Regions from separate parts of the Variovorax sp. LjRoot130 genome, predicted to be linked through region 3. Evidence: riboswitches for the same ligand, from Rfam matches in the RefSeq annotation. Region 3 holds a riboswitch; each other region holds the start of a gene.
The links. Region 3 has a riboswitch for glycine ahead of gcvT (glycine cleavage system aminomethyltransferase GcvT). Riboswitches for the same ligand answer to the same signal wherever they lie in the genome.

Region 1 (7,187 bases), 1.6 Mb from region 3:
GTTACGGCAGCTCCGCACAGTGAGCGCCCAAACCCGCCGTTCATGCCATCCCAAAAGGATCTGGACATGCGCGTGGTTGTACTCGGCGCCGGCTTGCTCGGCGTGACATCGGCCTATTACCTTCAACAGCTGGGCCACGAAGTGACGGTGGTCGACAGGCATGCCACGCCGGCCGCCAAGGCGCGCGGGCGCGTCGACACGGTCGTCACGGCCGCGGCCGACCAGCTTCTTCGGCAATCCGCCGCTCGCCGTGCCGCCCGCGCGAAATGGGTGGGGCTGTACGTGCGCCTGCGGCGACGCTTCGCGAAGCTGCTCGATCGCGCCATCGGCGAGGCGCCGAAATCCAAGCCGATCGAACACCTCGTCCGGCTGGGCGCCTACAGCCGCGACATCGTGCGTTCGTTGCGCGACGAAGCCGGCGTGCCCCCGGGCCAGCGCAACCCGGGCCTGCTGAGCATCTACACCGATGCCGACGCCTTCAACGCCCGGCTGGCGCGCGCCTCTCATTGGAAAGATCTGGGATGCGAGGAGCGCCTGGTCTCGGCCGAAGAGGCGCTGCGCATCGAGCCGGCCCTGCAGGCCCTGCGCGGCGAGCTCGCCGGCGCAGCCTATTCGCTCGACGATCCGGCGGCGCGCGACCCGGCCCAGTTCGCGGCCAGCATGGTGTTCCTGTGCCGCGCGGCCGGCGTGCGCTTCCTGACCCAGCACACGGTGATCTCCCTGGAGGAGCGCGCAGGCCGCATCGACCATGTCGAGCTGCTCGATGCCGACGGCCAGCCCGTCGTCCTGCGCGGCCAGGCCTATGTGCTGGCGCTCGGCATCTCCAGCGCGATGCACGCCGAAAAGCTGAAGATCGCCATGCCTTTTCGCTTCCTGCGCGAATACATCGTCACGATCCCTCTCAAGGACGCGACCCGCGCACCGCGCGTCGCGCTGCGCGACCGGCAGGGCAAGCTGGGCATCCGGCGCATCGAAACGCCGGGCAGCGACTGCCTGCGGGTCTCCGCCACGGTACGCGCCAGCTTCGACGAAGAGAGCGAGCCCGATTCGGACCGCGTCGACGCCATCCTGCGCCGCATCGAAACGCTGCTGCCCGGCGCGGCCGACACGGCGCATGCCTCCCTCGAGACGGTCGTGCATGCCGTCAGCCGGGACGGGCTGCCGATGATCGGCAAGACCCGCCTGTTCAACCTGTTCCTCAATGTCGCGCCGGGCGCGCGCGGCTGGATCAACGCCTGCGGCGCCGGCAAGTCGATTGCCCGGATCGTGAGCGGCCTCAGGCCCGAGCTCGAGTTCGCCTTCAGAAATCCGTAGCCGCGCGCGTCCTCGCCGCCTTACAATTGCTGCACTGCAGGAGAGCGGGCCGCGGGAAGCGGCTCCACCGAAGGCGCAAACTCCCATAAACGCTCAGGTCGGCTCACGCGATGAGCCTGTACTGCATCAACTGTCAAAGCCGTCTGGAGAGCCATCACGCCATGTGATGCACCGAAGGAGCAAACCTGCTGCGGGCGCAGCGGGTGAATCTCTCAGGTACCGAGGACAGGGGGAGCGGCAACTTGGACGCATGGTCCGGTTGCTTTCTTTTTCGAGCTTCCGTTTCCGTTGCGTTCAAGCGCTGCAACCTCAAAGGTTCTCGAAATGCGCGTGATCGTTCTCGGCGCCGGCCTGCTCGGCGTGACCTCGGCTTACTACCTCCAGCAACTCGGCCACGAAGTGACCGTGATCGACCGGCAGGCCACACCGGCTGCCGAAACCAGCTTCGCCAACGGCGGCCAGATCTCGGTCAGCCATGCCGAACCCTGGGCCAACCCGAGCGCGCCGCTCAAGGTGCTGCAATGGCTCGGCAAGGAAGATGCACCGCTCCTCTTTCGCATCCGCGCCGACATGCGCCAGTGGCTCTGGGGCCTGCAGTTCCTGCGCGAATGCACGCCGGCGCGCACGCGCCACAACATCGAGCAGATCGTGCGCCTGGGCACCTACAGCCGCGACACGCTGCAGCAGCTGCGCCGCGACACCGGTCTCAGCTACGACCAGCGCACCCAGGGCATCCTGCACTTCTATACGACCCAGAAGGAATTCGACGGCGCACTGAAGCCGGCCGAGCAGATGCGCGCACTGGGCTGCGAGCGCCAGGTGATCTCGGCCGACGAGGCGGTGAAGATCGAGCCCGCGCTAGCCCACATCCGGCCCCAGTTGGCCGGCGCCACCTACACGGCCGAAGACGAATCTGGCGATGCCAACCGCTTCGCGCGCGAACTGGTCGCACTGGCCTCTGCGGCCGGCGTGAACTTCCTCATGAGCCACACCGTGACCGCGCTGCGCGAAGCAGGCGGCAGCATCGACCACGTGGAAGCGACAGACAACGAAGGCCGCTTCCAGCGCATCCGCGGCGACGCCTTCGTGCTGGCGATGGGCTCGCTGAGCCCGCTCTACGCGACGCCGCTGGGCATCCGGCTGCCGATCTACCCGGCCAAGGGCTACTCGGTCACGCTGCCGGTGAAGGATGCCTCGAAGGCGCACCAGGTCTCTTTGACCGACGACGAGTACAAGCTGGTGTTCTCGCGCTACACCTCGGCCACCGGCGACCGCCTGCGCATCGCCGGCACGGCCGAACTCAACGGCTACGACCGTGACCTGAACCGCGTGCGCTGCGAGGCCATCGTGCGGCGCGTCGAAGAGCTGTTCCCTGGCGCCGGCGACAGCACGCAAGCCCAGTTCTGGACCGGACTGCGGCCGGCGACGCCCAGCAACGTGCCGCTGATCGGCAAAACGAAGCTGCCGAACCTGTTCCTCAACACCGGCCACGGCACGCTGGGCTGGACCCACGCCTGCGGCTCGGGCAAATCGATCGCGCGCATCGTGAGCGGCCTCAAGCCCGAGGTCGACTTCGCTTTCGCCACCTCCTAGCAGGCTGCTGAAGTACCAGGCACGCCGAAGGCGCCCAGCGCACTGAAGACGGCATTCTTGTGATTTCGGCGTCCCAAGTCCGCTGCCATCCCTGTTTCCCCCGTTTTGAGGCGCGTTTGGGGCTCTCACTGGCCCGCTACGCGGCCAACGGACGGACTTCTGCCAAGGTCCGCATGCGCACCAAGTTGTAGGCGGCCATCGTCAGCACGAACAACTGGTCGACTTTCTTGATGCCGCGCACCATCACCTGCCGGATGGGGCCGACGAACTTGGCCCAGCCGAAGCCTTGCTCGATGAGCTTTCGCTTGCGCTGCGAGATCGCATAGCCCTCGCTCCGAGCGATCTCGTCGGCCACCGCCGAGCGACGCCCCGATTTGTTCTGCGCCACGTGCGGCGTGACCTTCATGCGATGCAGCGCCTCGATGAACTCGGCCGCGTCATAGCCCTTGTCGGCGCCCAGCGTGACCTCGGTATCCGGACTCGCGGTGGCTTGACGTGCGTCCCTGATCATGACCTTGGCCGCTTCACGCTCGGCAAAGCCGTCGGCCTGCGTGACCATGGCGTTAACGACCAGGCCGTGACGGTTGTCGGTGAGCGTGTGTCCCATGTAGCGCAACTCGCTGGCAGTCTTGCCCTTGCGGTACAGCCTCGAATCGGGATCGGTCTTCGACTCGTGCGTTTCGTTGCTGCGTCGCTGCCCCTTGAAGTCCCCGCCGCTGGCGCCATCGTCGTCACCGTCCTTGCCAACGAAGCTCTTGTGTCCGGCCCAGGCCTGGATCAGCGTGCCATCGACGCTGAAGTGCTCTCCCGACAACCAATCCTTGTTCTCCGCCGTCTCCAGCACTTCGTTGAAGAAGGCGACGACCGCGTCGTGCTCAATCAGGCGCTGGCGGTTCTTACTGAACACCGTCGGCACCCACACCGCGTCGTCCATCGCCAGGCCGATGAACCAGCGAAACAGCATGTTGTATTGCGTCTGCTCCATGAGCTGGCGCTCCGAGCGGATGCTGAACAGAATCTGCAACAGCATCGCGCGAAGCAGCTTCTCCGGCGCGATGCTCGGGCGGCCGCCCTTGATGTCGGCCTCGTACATCCGAGAGAACAACTCGTCCATCTTGGCCAGCGCCTCATTGACCATCACCCGGATGCGGCGCAGCGGATGGTCGGCGGGAACGAAGTCGTCCAGCCGTCTCATGGTGAACAAACCTTCGGTGAATGTGTCAGGGCCGCGCATCGGAGCAGGTTTTGTGGGTCTGCAAAGACAACGCCCCAGGCCTACTTACGGGGGACTTTCGAATGAGGTATTTCAGCAGCCTGCTAGGTCCCAGTCTCAGTCGCGCAGCAACTCCTGCATCAGCTCGCGCAGGATCGGCAGCGCCGGCGCCTCGGTGCGCCGGCGCAAGGTCACGAGGCCGAAACGCGCGACGCCATTAAGCTCGGGTTTCATCTTCAGCTCGACCAGGTCTGGCGCCGCCGCGCGAATGGCCAGCAGCACGGCGTCGCTCCGGCGCACCACCTCCACCAGGCTCGGGACTTCCTCGCACTGCAGCGTCACGCAGAGTGCCGGGTGCGCCTCGGGTCCATAGGCCTCGACCAAGGTGCGCGCCACCTCGTCGCTCAGCGGCGTGGAGGCTACGGGATAGCGCTGAACCGCCTCGAAGCTCACCCCGCTGCGAAGCCGCGCGAGCGGATGGCCGCGGCGGCACATGAAGACGCCACGCATTTCGTGCAGTGCGCTCAGCTCCAGGTCGGCCGCGGGCTTCAGCGAACGCGCATCGACCACCAGCGCATCGAGCGTGCGCGCGCGCAACGCCTGCGCCAGCAAATCGGTGCCGCCGCGCGACACGACCACGCGCATCTTCGGATGGCGGGTCGCCATGCGCATCAGAAAAGGCGTCATCAGCATCGCGCCGGGACCCGAGCCCATGCCGATGCGGATCACGCCGCCCTGCCCCTCGCGCATTAGCCGGCCGCTGTCGCGCAACTCGTCGGCCTCGAACACCAGCTGGCGCGCGCGGTTCAGCACTTCGCGCCCGAAAGCGGTGAGTTCGTTGCGGCGTCCGACCCGGTCGAACAGCGGCATACCCAGTTCGTCCTCGAGCGCGCGGATGCTGCGGCTCAACGCCGGCTGGGTCAGGTGCTGGGCCTGTGCGGCCTTGCTGAAGGAGCCGCTCTTTGCGAGCGAGATCAGATGCCTTAGTTGAACCAGCGTCATCGTGGGTGCCCGGCAAAGTAGTGCATCGAAGTCATGCTAATGCAGACAACAATGCATTGGACGTTCGGATTGATGACTCCTACGATTCGCTCGCATCCACCGGAGCCCCGATGAAACCGTTGTCCCGACCTTCGCGCACCCTACTTCTTGCCGGCCTCATGCTCGCCGCAAGCACGGCCTTCGCGCAGACCTATCCAACGAAGCCCGTCAGCCTGATGGTTCCCTATCCGGCCGGGGGGCCCTCCGACGCGGCCGCGCGCATCTTCACCGTGCCGCTGGGCAAGGAACTGGGCCAGCAGGTCGTGGTGGAGAACCTCGGTGGCGTCAGCGGCGCGATGGCTGCGCAGAAGGTGCTGGCGGCGCCCGCCGACGGCTACTACATCTTCCAGGGCTCGCCGAACGAGGTGATCCTCTCGCCGCTGGCCAATGCGGCCGTCAAGCTCAAGGCCGAGGACTTCCGCCTCGTGCATCCGGTGACCGACGCCGTGATGGTCTTCGTCGCGCGCAAGGACCTGCCGGCCAACACCGTCGACGAGCTGATCGCGCTGGCGCGCAAGTCCGGCGACGCGCCGCTGAGCTACGGCAGCGTGGGCGTCGGATCGCTCTATCACCTGATCCTCGAGAGCGTGCAGCAGCAGGCCGGCATCAAGCTCATGCATGCGCCGTACAAGGGCAACGCACCGCTCCTGCAGGACATCGGCGGCGGCCAGGTGGACTTCGCGGTGCTGGTCTACAGCGCGGCCATGGGCGCGCTGGCCGAGCAGGGCCGGCTCAAGGTGATCGGCCAGCTTGGCGCGCAGCGCTCCGAGCTGCTCAAGAACGTGCCGGCCGTGAGCGAAGGCAAGGAGCTGAAGAACTTCTCCTACAAGATCTGGAGCGGCTTCATGGTGCCGAAGAACACGCCGGAAGAAGTGGTGCAGCGCCTGCACAAGGCGATCGGCGCGACCCTGAAGGACCCGGCCGTGCGCGCCCAGCTCGCGGCCCAGACGCAGGTGGCTTCGGCGCCGATGTCGCTGGCCGAATCGGCGAAGTTCTTCGAGGCCGAAACGGCGCGCTACCGCAACATCGCCAAGTCGATCAACCTGCAGCCGCAGTAAGCTGGCCTCATGAGCACACTCCTCGAACAATTGCACGCGCAGGCCGGCGAATTCATCGGCCTCAGGCGCGACATCCACCACCATCCCGAACTTGCCTTCGACGAGCACCGCACCTCGGCGCTGGTCGCCGCGAAGCTGGAGAGCTGGGGCTACGCGGTCGAGCGCGGCCTCGGCGGCACCGGCGTGGTGGGCCGGCTGGTGCGCGGCAAGGGCAAGCGCCGGCTCGGCCTTCGCGCCGACATGGATGCGCTGCCGATCGACGAAGCCACCGGCCTCGCCTACGCGAGCAGCCACGCCGGCGTGATGCATGCCTGCGGCCACGACGGTCACACGGCCATGCTGCTGGCCGCCGCACACCATCTCGCCGAACGCGGCCGCTTCGACGGCACGCTGAACCTGATCTTCCAGCCGGCCGAGGAAGGCGGCGGCGGCGCGCTGCGGATGATGGAGGACGGCCTGTTCGACAAGTACCCGTGCGACGCGATCTTCGCGATGCACAACATGCCGGGCCTGCCGCAAGGCCGGCTGGCGCTGCGCGAAGGCCCGGCGATGGCCTCGTCGGACTACGCCACCGTCACGCTCGCCGGCATCGGCGGCCATGGCGCGATGCCGCACCGCACCGCCGACCCTATCGTCGCCGCGGCCAGCATCGTGATGGCGCTGCAGACCGTGGTGTCGCGCAACATCGACCCGCTGCAGATGGCCGTGGTCACGGTGGGCGCCATCCATGCCGGAAAGGCCAACAACGTGATCCCGCAGAGCGCCGTGCTGGAGATCAGCGTGCGCGCGCTCGACCGCGAGGTGCGCGGCAGGCTCGAAGAGCGCATCAAGGCGCTCGTCGCGGCACAGGCAGAGAGCTTCGGCGTCAAGGCGCAGATCGACTGGCGGCCCGGCTATGCGGTGCTGGTCAACACGCCCGAGGAAACCGCCTTCGCGCGCGAAGTGGCGCTCGAACTGCTCGGCCCGGA
Region 2 (7,187 bases), on a different contig from region 3:
CAAAATGTAGAACAATAAACGCAATGTTGAATTCTGGCATGCGGCTTGCGCAACGCAAGCTCGGCTTGGACGAGTCGCTCCGCTGTAGGTCGTCTACGCACCAAGATTCAACGATTTGTTGACTTCTCAACATGGAGTTTCAATTATGAGCGATTCGGAAAACACGACAGCGCCTGCTACTTCTCGGCGTCGCTGGCTGAAGACTGTGGGCAGCGCGTCGGTAGCGGGCGTCCTGGGCGGACAACTCGCCGCTTGCGGGGGTGGAGGTGGCGGTTCGGGTGGAATCCTGCCGATCGGCACAGCAACTGCGGCCGAGCCACCCGCGTCCACGCCGACGCTGCCGGCGAAGGCGCTTTTCCCTGGCGTGGCTGACCGCATCTTCCTCAACGGAGCCGCTGATCACCCATGGAACACCTATGCCAAGGATGCCCTGGCGTCCTATGCGCAATCGAAAACAACGCTTGCGGGCGGAAGCGCAACGGCCACGGCAAAGTTCGCGGCCCTGATCAATGCCGATGCGGATGAGGTCACGTACGTTCCGAGTACATCGATGGGTGAGTACCTCGTCACGAAGGCCCTCGGCTTGCCCGAGTCTGGCGGGCGGGTAGTGACCGACGCGCTTCACTTCGTCGGGTCTTTCTACATGTACGAGCAGTATCGGCTCCGGGGGGTGAACGTCATCACCGTTCCAATGGACGCGGACTACCGCATCTCACTTTCCGCTCTGGATGCGGCAATCTCACCCGGAACCAAGCTCGTTGCGATTTCGCATGTGTCGCTGTACAACGGATTTACCCATGACCTCAAGGCCGTATGCGACCTGGCGCATTCGCGTGGGGCGCTCGTGTACGTCGACCTGATTCAGTCCGCCGGCAACATGCCGATTGACGTCAAGGCGGCAGGTGTGGACTTCGCCGCATGCGGAACCTACAAGTGGCTCATGGGCGACTTCGGCTTCGCGTTTCTGTACGTGCGCAAGAGCCTTCTGCCCCAACTCCAGCGCCCATGGTATGGCTATCGCCAGACTCGCAACTTTGCGGCTCCAATTCTTCATGTGTATCCGCTTGATCCGCCGGGCAGCGTCCCATACGAGAGCGTTCAGATCAACTCGGTCGCTGGGTATTTCATGGGATCCTTCCCGGCAAGTGCGGTCGAGGCTGCCTGCGCGGCATCGATCGACTGGATTCAGAGCGTGGGCCCCGGCAAGATCCAAGCCTATCGAAAGCCTATGACCGACGCTTTGCAGAACGGCCTGAGGGCCAGAGGCTTTCAAGTGGTGACGCCGACCGATTCCAACTCCGCCATCGTGACATTCGCCTATCTCAACGCATCCCAGCTGGCGCCTCGCCTTGCACCCGCGAAGATCGAAATTACCTTGCGCGCAAATCACGCACGCATCTCGCCGTCCGTCTTCAACGACATGAGCGACATCGATAAGTTTCTTGCAGCGATCGGTACCCCATGAGTTCCAAGCACTTTCAAGCAAATCCACTGTCTTGCGGCGTTGGCGCTGCCGGCCGCTTGATACTTCCCGTAGCGCTCGCTGGCCTGGCGATCGTTTTAATCAGCGGCTGTGCGGCTCCGAAGCACTTGAACTCCGGAAAGGTTCTTCCCACAACACTTCCATTTTCCGAAGCAGTGCAAGTGGGCTCGACACTCTACCTGTCAGGCCAAATTGGGAACATCCCCGGCAGCCTCAAGCTGCCACCTGGCGGCATTCAGCCGGAGGCCAAACAAGTGATGGAGAACATCAAGACATCACTGGAGGTGCATGGATACACGTTTGCCGACATAGTGAAGTGCACCGCGATGTTGGCCGACATGAATGAATGGAACGCCTTCAATGACGTCTACAAGACATATTTCTCGGCGGGGAAATTTCCCGCACGCAGCGCGTTCGGATCGAGCGGACTGGCCTTTAATGCTCGTGTCGAAGTGGAGTGCATCGCGGCGCGCTGAGTTCCCGAAGCATCATGGCGCCTCGAGCACCTCATTCGCGGCGAGATCGACTAGCCTCCTCCTTCCTGCATCTTCTTGGTCGTTGACATGAGCAAGCGTTGGCCAAGCTGAGCGATCTTGCCGCCGACATTCGCTCCCAGTTGGTAGGTCAACCTTGTCCCTTCCGGTGTGTCCGCCAGGGCCACTACGGCTGAGCTCTTGGCAAAACCCGCAACGCTTCCCTCGCCCTCGCCGACCAGCCGATAGCCGTTCGGCGGATCCCGATCGAAGAGGTGGACTTTGCCCCTGAATCGCGCCTTTAGCTGTCCGAACTCGAAGCGCATGATCGCGGCGAACTCGCCGTTGGACCTCTCCTCGATCTCTTCGCAGCCGGGGATGCACTGCTTCAGGATCGCGGGGTCGTTCAGCGGAATACACAGTCGCCAGGGAGGCAGGGACGACGTACTCACCAGCTATGTCAAGTGCCATGTCATATTGCAATCATGCAAACAGTCACGTAGGACCTCCGTTTCGAATGACCAAAAGGTTAGGGCAGCGTCATCCGCGCGGCAAATAGCATTCGCGGAGGGCACGATGCCGAAAAGCTATGGCGGGCTGTGGACCTGACGATGCAGCTTCTGGGACGCCGAATTGCGCCGGTACTTCGGAGCTGCGCCACCGGCGTGCGCAAGTACTTGTGCACCGTCTTGCGCGACAGGCTTGTGGCCCTCACGATCTCGCGCACCGCCTTGTTCTTGCGGTGGCACCGCTTAAAAAAGCATCGGGGTAGGCTGAACACGCGGGTCAAATTTGAAGCCCAGCGCCGGCCATACAGCGTAGTCGTCGGCGGTGGCCAACAAGCTGGCGCGAACGATATGGTGGTGTTGGCACGCGGACAGGCGTGGAGACCTGCGGCGTGGCAGCAAGTGCACTGGCAGGAACCTAGAAACTACCGCTTCGAAGGAGAGCAAGCGACCACGCGTGTGATGCGCCAGACAGGTCGGACCGGGATGGGGACACTCCGATAGGGATCAAGAGCACCAATCTCGATGATCAGGGAGCCTCGTCAGCGAATACCATCAGGGCCAGCAGGCATCACGCCTGCACAACAGGCCGAATATGAGACTGCAGCTCTGCCTCCTGATCCTTTACACACAAGTTGCTTGTAATCCGGGAGGCGCCATATAAGCATTTCCCTAGCAGTGTTCTAGATTTACCGAGTCCTTCATCTAAAAAGGCGGTCTTCACGGTTGGTCCGCGTCGCGTCGTGTATTGCGCCCGCGCTGAAACGCAGTCTAGCCAATAGAGCCCGGCCGAACTCGTAGAGTGCCCAAGCTCACCAGGACGACGTCTTCAGCGAGCTCGCGCGCACCAACAGGTGGTCGTGCCCGACCTCACCGAACTCGTTGATGACGACCACCGTGTCCGCCACGCCGGCATCGGCCAGCAAATGGCGTAGCAGCGTGGGTGCCGCTGCCGAGGAAGCCGGTCAGCGCATTTATCGGTACACAGCCGTCAGCCCAGGCCGCGGCGTGGTTCATCGTCAGGCCAACTCGAAGATGGCATCGACCTGGACAGCGACGTTGCGCGGTAGCGAATTGCAGCCGACTGCGGCGCGCGCATGCCGACCCGCTTCGCCGAACACCTCGACCATCAGGTCGGAGGCGCCGTTGATCACCTTCGGATGGTCGCCGAACTCGGGGGTGGAATTAACGAAGCCGCCGAGGCGCACGCAGCCCGCGACGCCATCGAGGCTGCCGCCCAGGGCCGTGCGCAGCTGGGCAAGGATGTTGATCGCGCACAGTCGCGCCGCCTTCTGGGCGTTCTCGATCGAGACGTCCTGGCCGACCTTGCCCACGTACTGGTCCTTGCCGCCGGCGGTCGGCACCTGGCCCGCGATGTAGATCAGCGAGCCGCTCTTTCGGGCCGGCACATAGTTGGCGACGGGGGCGACCGCCTTCGGCAATTCGATGCCGAGTTGGGTGAGGCGTACGTCGGGTCCTTGCGTTGTCATTCTCTGGTGTCCTTGGAAGTAAGTGGTCAATTGCCGAAATAGGGGTCGTCGAGTGGGGCGGAGAGCTGATCGTCGGCATTCGGCTCGCTCAGGGCGGGCGCGAGCGCGCTGCCTGTGGTACGAATATCCCGAGCATGCCGGCGCCGAGAACGATCACGCGCATTTCGTGAACCTATGAGGTCGCAGCGCTTGAACGCGGAGAAACGGAAGCTCGAAAAGAAAGCAACCGGACCATGCGTCCAAGTTGCCGCTCCCCCTGTCCTCGGTACCTGAGAGATTCACCCGCTGCGCCCGCAGCAGGTTTGCTCCTTCGGTGCATCACATGGCGTGATGGCTCTCCAGACGGCTTTGACAGTTGATGCAGTACAGGCTCATCGCGTGAGCCGACCTGAGCGTTTATGGGAGTTTGCGCCTTCGGTGGAGCCGCTTCGCGCGGCCCGCTCTCCTGCTATATCGAAGTCTATTCGGATCGTTGCTGGAAGTCGATAGTGCCGCAAGGGGTCGGGAGCCAACCAGCCTCTCGTTGTTCGAGCGCCAAGCCTGGAACGTGAGGCAGGGGAGTTGAAAAAATCAGAACTGGCCGGCCATCGCGCGGCCGTCGTGATGAGCCTGGTGCAGGCGGCAAGCTCTGCGGCCCCGATCCGCACGCGTACCTAAAGACGTCCTGCAGCGCCTGCCCACGCACATGGCCAGCGCATCGACAATCTCCTGCCGCACCGCTGGCAATCGATGAAGTGCCCTCCCGGCGAGACCGCCGTGAGCGGCCAATTGCCGCGTGCCGCCGGTCGCAGTCGTCAAGGATCGGACGGCCATCCGCTTACCTTCTATGCGACAAGTGCCATGAGCATCCGATTGCGCGCGGACATACTGCAACTGCTACGATTGCCGACCTTATGGCAGGAGAGTCCACGATGATGCCGGTTTCTGGTGTGAAGGCCGAATCCGCCAAGCTGGCGCGGCGGCGAGTGAAGGTCGGCTTCATCCTCCTTCCAGGCTTCACGATGTTTTCGTACTCTGCCCTGGTTTATATCTTGAAGCATTGCACCGACCCGGCAGCCGCGGTCGGAGTCGACTTTGAATATGTCGTTCTAGGACAAAAGCCAGCGCAAACGACCTGCGGGGTCCAAGTACCTCCGACAGCGCCCCTGCACGCTGCTCGCGATTGCAACTACGTTTTCGTGATAGGCGGGAAGACAGCTGCTCCTGTCGAGGACCGCAGATCGATTCTGGAAGCACTCACAAGCGCCGATATGAAGGGCGCAACTCTTGCGGGAATAGGTTCCGGACTATTTGTGCTAATCGAAGCCGGATTTTTCGATAGATTGCCCTGCGCAACAGATTGGTATCGCGGCGCCGACCGAGATACCCGTTTCGCGGAGGTGCAGCAAATCTCAGGCCTTAACTTGGTCGTGAGCGGCAGGCGAGTTAGCTGTGCGGGAGGGCTAGCGGCACTGGAACTCGGATCATGGCTTTTAGAACGTCATTATTCCGCTATCGGCGCCGAGATTCCCGCGCCGCAAGAGCTTTCGGCCTCCCCCACCGAAACTGAGCAGAATTCTGGAACAAGAGAAAATCCACTCGATGCGAGAGTACTTCGGGCGCTCAAGATCATCGAAAGAAATCTTGGACAGCAGCCATTGAAGGTTGAATCTCTTGCGTCAACCTTGGGGGTTTCTAAGCGGCAGATAGAACGGCTTTTCCAGCAGGAAATGAAGCAGCCGGTCCAGCAATATTGCCGTCAGTTTCGACTTGCTTATGGATATTGGCTTCTTTTAAATAGCCCCAAGTCAATAACGGAAATCGCGACAATCACCGGTTTCTCCGATAGCTCTCACTTCAATCGATGTTTCCGGGCTCAATTTGCAACGACCCCATCACAAGCACGACAATCAAAGGTAAGCGTGGATGACGTTATATCGCCGCAATGGGCTTCTCTCTACGAAAGCATTGTAAAGAGTGATCAGGATTTAGACTTATCGCGATCGAGGAAGTCAGTTTACACAAATCTGGCTCACTCAGTAGTTGGTTCTTCAAGCAGGATCAATCACGATGGCGGCTTGACCGAGCCAGAAATGCACTTAGCGACAGCCCGAAAACTGTTCAAACAACCGAGCCACCTCTAACAACTCCTCGGCAAGCAGCTTGTTGAGTTTGGCGTTCTCGTCCTCGAGCTGCTTCAGGCGCTTCGCTTCGGAAGCGTCCATGCCGCCGTGACGGTCCTTCCAGCTATACAGCGTCATTTCCGAGTCGCCGTGCTCGCGGCCGAGATCGACGGGCTTCGCACCCGCCGCCTGCTCGAAACTTCAATGATCTGCACATCCGGTAAGCCTGGCTCGCTTCATCAATCCGTCATTCCAAGTTGACGGACTTCCCTGCCACTACGCTGGTACGGTTGGGAGGGGGCAGGTGACCGATCTCTCCCGTACCCTTAAAGGATACTCCTCGAATCCCGATTGCCGGCCTATCAGAGCGATAGGCCGGCTTTCCGGTTCCCTATATCGGAGCGATCAGATCGCCGCCGTGATGATGAACTCCACCTTGAATTTCGGTGTGGTGAGCTTGGCTTCGCTGGTGGCGCGGGCCGGCGGGTTGACTGGATCGATCCAGGCTTCCCAGACGGCGTTCATTTCGCCGAAAGTGGCGATATCCGAGAGATAGATGATCGTCTGCAGGATCTTCGACTTGTCACTGCCGGCGGCAGCGAGCAGGCGGTCAACGTCGGCAAGTGCGCTCTTGCACTGGTCAGTGACGCTCTCGCCTTCGCCGACCCGGCCGGCGAGATAGACGATGTTACCGTGGACGACGGCGTTGCTCATGCGGGCGCCCGGTTCGATGCGCTGAATGCTCATGGAGTTCTCCTGGAAAAATTGAGCTGTGGGAAAAGGCCCCGCGCGAAAAGCGGGGCCGGGAAAATCTTTAGCCGCAAAGATGCTGGCTCTTTGAAGCACACGTGCGACTAGGTAGATTTAGGTAGGTCGCCCTTCGCCGCGCATGATGGACTGGGCGAATGAGACAAGCACAGCCGCGGCCTCCGAAACCTTCTCCGGGAGAAGTGCGTGGCCAGAACCATGGATGATTTCCATCGTCGTGAGATGGCCTACACGATCTCGCAAGTAATCTTCTTCGGGTACGGGTGCAATCTTGTCAAATTCAGGCGCAACATAGAGCACCGGCAAATTTTTGCCCACTTCGGTCCAACTACTGTCGGCCGTTGCATTCGTCGCCGCGAGCTGGA
Region 3 (7,187 bases):
CTACGGCGGCCACATCGCGGTCGAGAACCTGCAGGACGCGCTGCCGCCCAGGGGCGCGGTCGCGGTCCGCGCCGTGGTCGCGGCGCTGCTCTTCGCCTTCTTCGGTTTCATGGTCTGGTACGGCTGGCTCTACATGGAGCGCACCATGTTCCAGCTGACCGCCGTCACGCAGATTCCCTTTGCCTACATCTACAGCGCGATGCCGATCGGCGGCGTACTGCTCATCGTCCACTGGCTTTTGATCGTGCGCGGCTACGTGCAAAAGCGCGAGTTCGCGTCCGACGCGCACTTCGATGCGACCGCGAGCGCCTCGCTATGAACGCCAGCATCATCCTGATCCTGTCGGCCTGCCTGTTCCTCGCGATCGGCGTGCCCGTGGCCTTCGCGCTGGGCCTGGCCACGGCCGCGACGCTGATCCTCGCCGAGTCCTATCCGCTGATGGTGCTGCTGAAGGAAACCTTCACCGGCATCGACAGCTTCCCGCTGATGGCGGTGCCCTTCTTCATCCTGGCGGCCGAACTCATGAGCGGCGGCTCGCTGACCGAGGTGCTGCTGCGCTTCGCGGGCCAGTTCGTCGGCCACCGGCGCGGCGGGCTCGGCTACACCAACGTGGTCTCGCTCACCTTCTTCTCGGGCATCTCGGGCTCGGCGCTGGCCGATGCCGCGGGGCCGGGCTCGATGCTCATCAGGATGATGGAGAAGGCCGGCTACCACCGCTCCTACGCGGCGGCGCTGACGGCCTCGACCGCGATCGTCGGCCCGATCATTCCGCCCTCGATCATCATGATCATCTACGCGCTGCAGGACGACAGCGTGTCGGTCGGCAGCCTGTTCGTGGCCGGCCTCGTTCCCGGCCTGCTGATCGCGGTCGCGATGTGCGTGGTGAACTTCCACGTTTCCAAGCAGCGCAACTACCGCGGCGACGGCGGCATGCCGCCCTGGCGCGAAGTGCTGCTGACCACCTGGAAAGCCATCCCCGCCATCCTGCTGCCGGTGGTGATCCTCGGCGGCATGCGCGCCGGCTGGTTCACGCCCACCGAGGCCTCGGTGGTGGCGGTGTTCTATGCGCTGGTGTGCGGCAAGTTCGTCTACCGCACGCTCGAATGGAAGGCGCTGCCGGACATCCTCGCGCGCTCGGCGCTGCTGTCGGCCTCGGTGCTAATCATCATCGGGCTGTCGGCCTCCTTCGCCTGGATCCTGACCATCGAAGGCGTTCCCCAGTCCCTGGCCGAATGGCTGGTCAGCATGCAGCTCTCGCCGTGGATGTTCCTGATCATCGTGAACGTCTTCCTGCTGCTCTTCGGCATCTTCATCGAGCCCTTGCCCGGCGTGATGGTGCTGGCACCCATCCTCGCGCCGGTGGCCATCAAGCTCGGCATCGACCCGGTCCACTTCGCGATGATCGTGATCTACAACCTCACGCTCGGCATGATCACGCCGCCGGTAGGCGGCCTGCTGTTCGTGACCTGCAACGTCTCGAAGGTGCCGATGTCGCAGCTGGTGCGCGAGCTCGTGCCCTTCCTGTGGGCGCACGCGGCCGTGCTGCTGGTGCTGACCTTCGTTCCGGCGCTCAGCACCTGGCTGCCGCGTTTGTGGGGCTTCAAATAGCGGCAGCGGCCCGGTCATTCACGAGGATGTCATGCGGATCCCCGATGCTGCGGCGCTCGACCCCGAACGCCCGAGCATCAGATGTTCCTCATCAAGACCGAGAAAGCGCGCCAAGAACTCCAGCCGGGCCGCCGCACGCTGGGCCAGCGCGAGCGCGCCCTGCTGCTGATGGCCGACGGCCAGCGCTCGGTCACCGACTTCGGCCAGCTCTTCGGCAGCCGCGACGAGGCCGGCCGCGTGGCGCTGCACCTGGTGCAGGAGGGCTATCTGCATCGTTCGCAACCCGCTACGCCCGCCGTGGCGCCGCCGGTGCAGGCAGCTCCGGCGCCGGACGCGAGCCCCGAGCCGCCGGTCGCGGCGGATGTCTTCGACGGCAAGCGTTCGCTCGCCACCACGCGGATGTTCCTGTTCGACCTGTGCGAGCGCATGTTCGTCAGGCGCGATCCGATCCTGGCCGGGCAGTTCCGCGAGCTGCTGCGTGAAGCGCGCGACCGGGAGTCGATGCTGGCCGCCGCATCCGCCATGCTCGGCGAGATCGAGAAGCTCGCGGGTGCCGAGCGCGCCACGTCGATCCGCGAACGCATCGACAAGCTGCTGCCGCCCCAGCTCGTGCATTGAAATCGGCCCCGACGGCCGCCATGGCCGCATCCGGACAAACTCGGCGTCTCCGCTGACAAGACGAGGTGGGATACTCGTCGCGTCGCGCCCATCCGGCGCCCCAACCCTCCCTTCTTTTTTCTGTCAACAGGCATGACGAACTACGGTTTTGTTCATCTGGAGTACGGGAGTCAGCATCGTGATCATTCGGTCCAGGTGCTGACCAAGCTGCGAAGGCAGTTGGCCGGCGAGAGCGATCGTGTCGTTCTCGCGATCGTCGACAACGCCAGGTCCACCGGAGGCGAAGCATTGCGCAATGCGGAATGCGAGGACGGCTTCGTCATCGCAGGCGACAACTCCAACCGCGAATTCACTGGGTGGGACCAAGGAGTCGCAGCCATTCTTGCCCGCAGCGGCGAGCCCGACGTGTGGATCTTTTCGAACGACACCGTCGCGCGAAACCACGGATGGAGCGAACGCAGGGTGGCCGGCTTCGGCGGTGAAATCAAGAGGCTGGGGCTGCACCCGGGCCCGTGGCTCTTCGGCGAGATCAACGATTTTCCGCGCTCGACGATGACGCCGCTCGGTCCCCTGCTCGAATGGGTTTCGACCTACTGCTTCGCGATGAACGGCAACCTGCGCCGCCAGCTCGGTGCGCTTTCGCCGGGCAACGAATTCCTGGATTCGCTGGTCTACGACCGCTTCGAACCCGAGCACCGTCTGTTTCGCGACAGCGTCGACGAGGCCTATGTCGATTTCGTGTCAGCCTGGCTGATCAAGGACGAGAGCGATCCGTCCAGGCAGCGCAGATTCAAGTGGTCCCACGAATGGCACAAGGCCAGTGCGTTCTCGCCGGAGAACTTCGACGACCTGCGCATGAAGGCGCGTTGCGTTCTCTCGGAGAGCATGCTCAGCGTGCGCGCCCGGCAGCTGGGCGCCGACATCCGCTCGCCCTACGACGCGCGCAATGCCAGAGCGCACATTCGCAGCTCCCTGCAGCTCGTCGCCGACAAGCTGTGGGAGAAGTTTCTGCTCAGGCGGCTGCGCCTGGAGCGCTCCTGAGCGGCCAGGACCGGGCTCATCCCTTACACTCGGGCAGGTCAGGAGAGAGCCTCGCAGCGCGGGGCCGCCGAAGGCGCAGGTCCCCTCGAAAAACGGGCCCGAACGCTCAGGCAAAAGGACTGACGAAGCGCCCCATTTTCCGGGCGTTTCCTTGCTGGAGAGAGGCGGCGCATCGCGTTTTTTGTTCGCAGTGCCGCCCACCGAAGGAGCAAACCCCGATCGTGGGGCGAATCTCTCAGGTAAAGCGGACAGCAGGGGTGGCCCATGGCAAGAATGTCATGGATCTGGACTGCCCCTTTGGAGAGTGCCTTGGCCTCCGCATCCGACGATCTGCAAAAGACCCCGCTCTACGACCTGCACCTGGAGCTCGGCGCCCGCATGGTGCCCTTCGCGGGCTATGTGATGCCGGTGCAGTACCCCGCCGGCCTGATGGCCGAGCACAAGCACACGCGCGAGGCCGCCGGCCTGTTCGACATCTCCCACATGGGCCAGCTGCGCCTGGCTGGCCCCGATGCCGCCGCCGCGTTCGAGAGCCTGATGCCGGTCGACGTGATCGGCCTGGCGCCGGGCAAGCAGCGCTACGGCCTGCTCTTGAACGACGAAGGCGGCATCCTCGACGACCTGATGTTCTTCAACGAAGGCCACGACTCGCTGTTCGTGATCGTCAATGGCGCCTGCAAGGTGGCCGACATCGCGCACATCCAGGCCAGGATCGGCGCGCGCTGCCAGGTGCTGCCGATGCCCGACCACGCCCTGCTGGCGCTGCAGGGCCCGCAGGCCGTGACCGCGCTGGCCCGGCTCGCGCCCGGCATCGAGCGCTTCGTCTTCATGACCGGCGGCGCGGTGCAGATCGGCGGCATCGCGGCCTTTGCCACGCGCAGCGGCTACACGGGCGAGGACGGTTTCGAGATCTCGGTGGCCGCCAAGGATGCCGAAGCGCTCGCACGGCTGCTGCTCGCCCAGCCCGAGGTCAAGCCCGTCGGCCTGGGTGCGCGCAATTCGCTGCGGCTCGAAGCGGGCCTGTGCCTCTACGGCAACGACATCGACGAGACCACCACGCCGGTCGAAGCCTCGCTCAATTGGGCGATCCAGAAGGTGCGGCGCACCGGCGGTGCGCGCGAAGGCGGCTTTCCGGGCGCGGCCAAGGTGCTGGCGCAACTCACGGCGGCCAATGGCGTCGCAGGCCACCTGGACCACCACACGCTCAAGCGCAAGCGCGTCGGCCTGGTGGCGCTGGAGCGCGTGCCGGTGCGCGATGGCACGCTGCTCGAATCCTTCGAGGGCGCGCCCATCGGCCAGGTGACCAGCGGCCTGCTCGGCCCCACGGTCGACCGGCCGGTCGCGATGGCCTACGTCGCGCTCGCCTATGCCGAGCCCGGCACCCGCATCCAGGCCATCGTGCGCGGCAAGCCGGTGCCGATGGAGGTGAGCACCATGCCTTTCGTGCCGCAGCACTACTACCGCGGTTGAATTCTTTTCTTCAAGGAGCCTTTCATGAGCATCAAGTACACCAGGGACCACGAGTGGGTCCAGGCGGTCGGCGACGGCGTCGCCACCGTCGGCATCACCGTTCATGCGCAGGATGCGCTGGGCGACGTGGTCTTCGTCGACCTGCCGGAAGTCGGCAAGAGCTACAGCCAGGGCGATGTCGCCGGCGTGGTCGAGTCGGTCAAGGCGGCGGCCGACGTGTTCATGCCCATCACGGGCGAGATCACCGAAGTCAACGAGGCGCTGCGCGCCGACCCTTCGCTGGCCAACAGCGCGCCCGAAGCGGGCGGCTGGTTCTTCAAGATGAAGATCAGCGACGCCTCGCAGCTCGATGCACTGCTCGACGCCACCACCTATCAAAAGTTCGCCGACGAAAACTGAACCGAACACGCCAATGCCGAAGTCTTCCCTGCCCTCCCTCAGCGAACTCGAGAACGCCGAGGAATTCATCGCCCGCCATATCGGCATCGAGGCCGATGACGAAGCGCGCATGCTCGCCGCCGTCGGCTCGACCACCCGCGCCGAGCTGATCGACGGCATCGTGCCGCCGGCCATCCGCCGCACGAAGCCGATGCGCCTGCCCGCCTCGGTGACGGAGGCCGACGCGCTGGCCGAGCTGAAGGCCATTGCGGCGAAGAACAAGGTGGCGAAGAACTTCATAGGCCAGGGCTACTACGGCACCCACACGCCCGGCGTGATCCTGCGCAACGTGCTCGAGAACCCGGCCTGGTACACCGCCTACACGCCCTACCAGGCCGAGATTTCGCAGGGCCGCATGGAGGCACTGGTCAACTTCCAGACCATGGTGTGCGACCTCACCGGCATGGCCATCGCCAATGCCTCGATGCTCGACGAGGCCACGGCGGCGGCCGAGGCGATGACGCTCGCCAAGCGCAGCGCCAAGAGCAAGAGCAACGTGTTCCTGGTCTCGGGCGACTGCCATCCGCAGACCATCGAGGTCATCAGAACGCGCGCGGCGCCGCTCGGCATCGAGGTCAAGGTCAGCACCGTGTCGGAGACCCTGCCGCACCTGATGGCCAGCGGCGATTTCTTCGGCGCACTCGCGCAGTACCCCTCGACCACCGGCCACGTGCACGACCTGCGCCCGCTCGCCGGCCACGCCCATGCGTGCGACGCCGCCTTCTGCGTGGCGGCCGACCTGCTGGCGCTCACGCTGCTGGCGCCGCCCGGCGAATGGGATGCCGACATCGTGTGCGGCACCACGCAGCGCTTCGGCATGCCGATGTGCAACGGCGGCCCGCACGCGGCCTATCTGGCCTGCCGCGACGAGTTCAAGCGCTCGCTGCCCGGCCGCCTGGTGGGCGTGAGTGTGGACACGCAAGGCCAGCCGGCCTACCGGCTCGCGCTGCAGACGCGCGAGCAGCACATCCGGCGCGAGAAGGCCACTTCCAACATCTGCACGGCGCAGGTGCTGCCGGCGGTGGTCGCGAGCATGTACGCGGTCTACCACGGGCCCGAAGGCCTGACGCGCATCGCGCAGCGCGTGGCTGCGCTCACCGCGGTGCTGGCGCAGGGCCTCGAACAGATGGGCCGCGAGCTGGCCAATGAGACCTCCTTCGACTCGCTCACCGTCAAGACCGGCGAGGACACGCCGAAAATCCAGGAGCGCGCGCAGGCGGCAAGCATCAATCTGCGCCAGCGTCTGCAGAACCACCTGGGCATTTCGCTCGACGAGACCACCACCCGCGCCGACATCGAGACGCTGTGGGCCCTGTTCGTGCCTGCCGGCACGCCGATGCCGCGCTTCGACGAGCTGGCCGGCAGCATCGCGCCGCGCATCCCCGAGGACCTGCGCCGCACCAGCGCCTTCCTCACGCACCCGGTGTTCAACACCCACAAGAGCGAGACCGCGATGCTGCGCTACATCCGCAGCCTCTCCGACAAGGACCTGGCGCTCGACCGCAGCATGATCCCGCTCGGCAGCTGCACCATGAAGCTCAACGCGACCAGCGAGATGATCCCGATCACCTGGCCCGAGTTCGCCAACATCCATCCCTTCGCGCCGGCCGAGCAATTGCAGGGCTATGCGCAGCTCGACGCCCAGCTGCGCGCCTGGCTCTGCGAGGCCACCGGCTATGCCGGCATCAGCCTGCAGCCCAATGCCGGCTCGCAGGGCGAGTACGCCGGCCTGCTGGCGATCAAGGCCTTCCATGAAGCCAAGGGCGAAGGGCACCGCAACATCTGCCTGATCCCCTCCTCCGCGCACGGCACCAACCCGGCGAGCGCGCAGATGGTCGGCATGCAGGTGGTGGTGACGGCCTGCGACGCGCAGGGCAACGTCGACATGGACGACCTGAAGCGCGCCTGCGAGAAGCACGGCGACAAGCTGGCCGCGGTGATGATCACCTACCCCAGCACGCACGGCGTGTTCGAAACCCGCGTCAAGGAACTCTGCGAGATCGTGCATGCGC

Region 1: it holds a riboswitch for glycine, as region 3 does, so the genes downstream of both, ACSQ86_RS03225 (D-amino acid dehydrogenase) here and gcvT (glycine cleavage system aminomethyltransferase GcvT) in region 3, are expected to answer to the same signal.
Region 2: it holds a riboswitch for glycine, as region 3 does, so the genes downstream of both, ACSQ86_RS34330 (RidA family protein) here and gcvT (glycine cleavage system aminomethyltransferase GcvT) in region 3, are expected to answer to the same signal.

Annotation. Positions count from the first base shown of each region.
Region 1 is NZ_CAXURM020000001.1:616,710-623,896, reverse strand. Features, by position in the region: gene ACSQ86_RS03230 (FAD-dependent oxidoreductase) at 67-1,314, shown strand; glycine riboswitch at 1,342-1,432, shown strand; glycine riboswitch at 1,448-1,553, shown strand; gene ACSQ86_RS03225 (D-amino acid dehydrogenase) at 1,639-2,907, shown strand; gene ACSQ86_RS03220 (IS5 family transposase) at 3,044-4,141, opposite strand; gene ACSQ86_RS03215 (LysR family transcriptional regulator) at 4,238-5,122, opposite strand; gene ACSQ86_RS03210 (tripartite tricarboxylate transporter substrate binding protein) at 5,233-6,219, shown strand; gene ACSQ86_RS03205 (M20 aminoacylase family protein) at 6,229-7,187, shown strand, end outside.
Region 2 is NZ_CAXURM020000002.1:941,012-948,198, forward strand. Features, by position in the region: gene ACSQ86_RS34315 (aminotransferase class V-fold PLP-dependent enzyme) at 146-1,465, shown strand; gene ACSQ86_RS34320 (RidA family protein) at 1,462-1,959, shown strand; gene ACSQ86_RS34325 (SRPBCC family protein) at 2,010-2,408, opposite strand; gene ACSQ86_RS34330 (RidA family protein) at 3,482-3,952, opposite strand; glycine riboswitch at 4,199-4,304, opposite strand; glycine riboswitch at 4,320-4,410, opposite strand; gene ACSQ86_RS34335 (GlxA family transcriptional regulator) at 4,867-6,075, shown strand; partial or broken gene ACSQ86_RS34340 (transposase) at 6,052-6,249, opposite strand; gene ACSQ86_RS34345 (RidA family protein) at 6,460-6,801, opposite strand; gene ACSQ86_RS34350 (alpha/beta fold hydrolase) at 6,919-7,187, opposite strand, start outside.
Region 3 is NZ_CAXURM020000001.1:2,190,662-2,197,848, reverse strand. Features, by position in the region: gene ACSQ86_RS11090 (TRAP transporter small permease) at 1-319, shown strand, start outside; gene ACSQ86_RS11085 (TRAP transporter large permease) at 316-1,608, shown strand; gene ACSQ86_RS11080 (hypothetical protein) at 1,690-2,226, shown strand; gene ACSQ86_RS11075 (hypothetical protein) at 2,359-3,267, shown strand; glycine riboswitch at 3,305-3,391, shown strand; glycine riboswitch at 3,412-3,529, shown strand; gene gcvT (glycine cleavage system aminomethyltransferase GcvT) at 3,541-4,737, shown strand; gene gcvH (glycine cleavage system protein GcvH) at 4,762-5,136, shown strand; gene gcvP (aminomethyl-transferring glycine dehydrogenase) at 5,150-7,187, shown strand, end outside.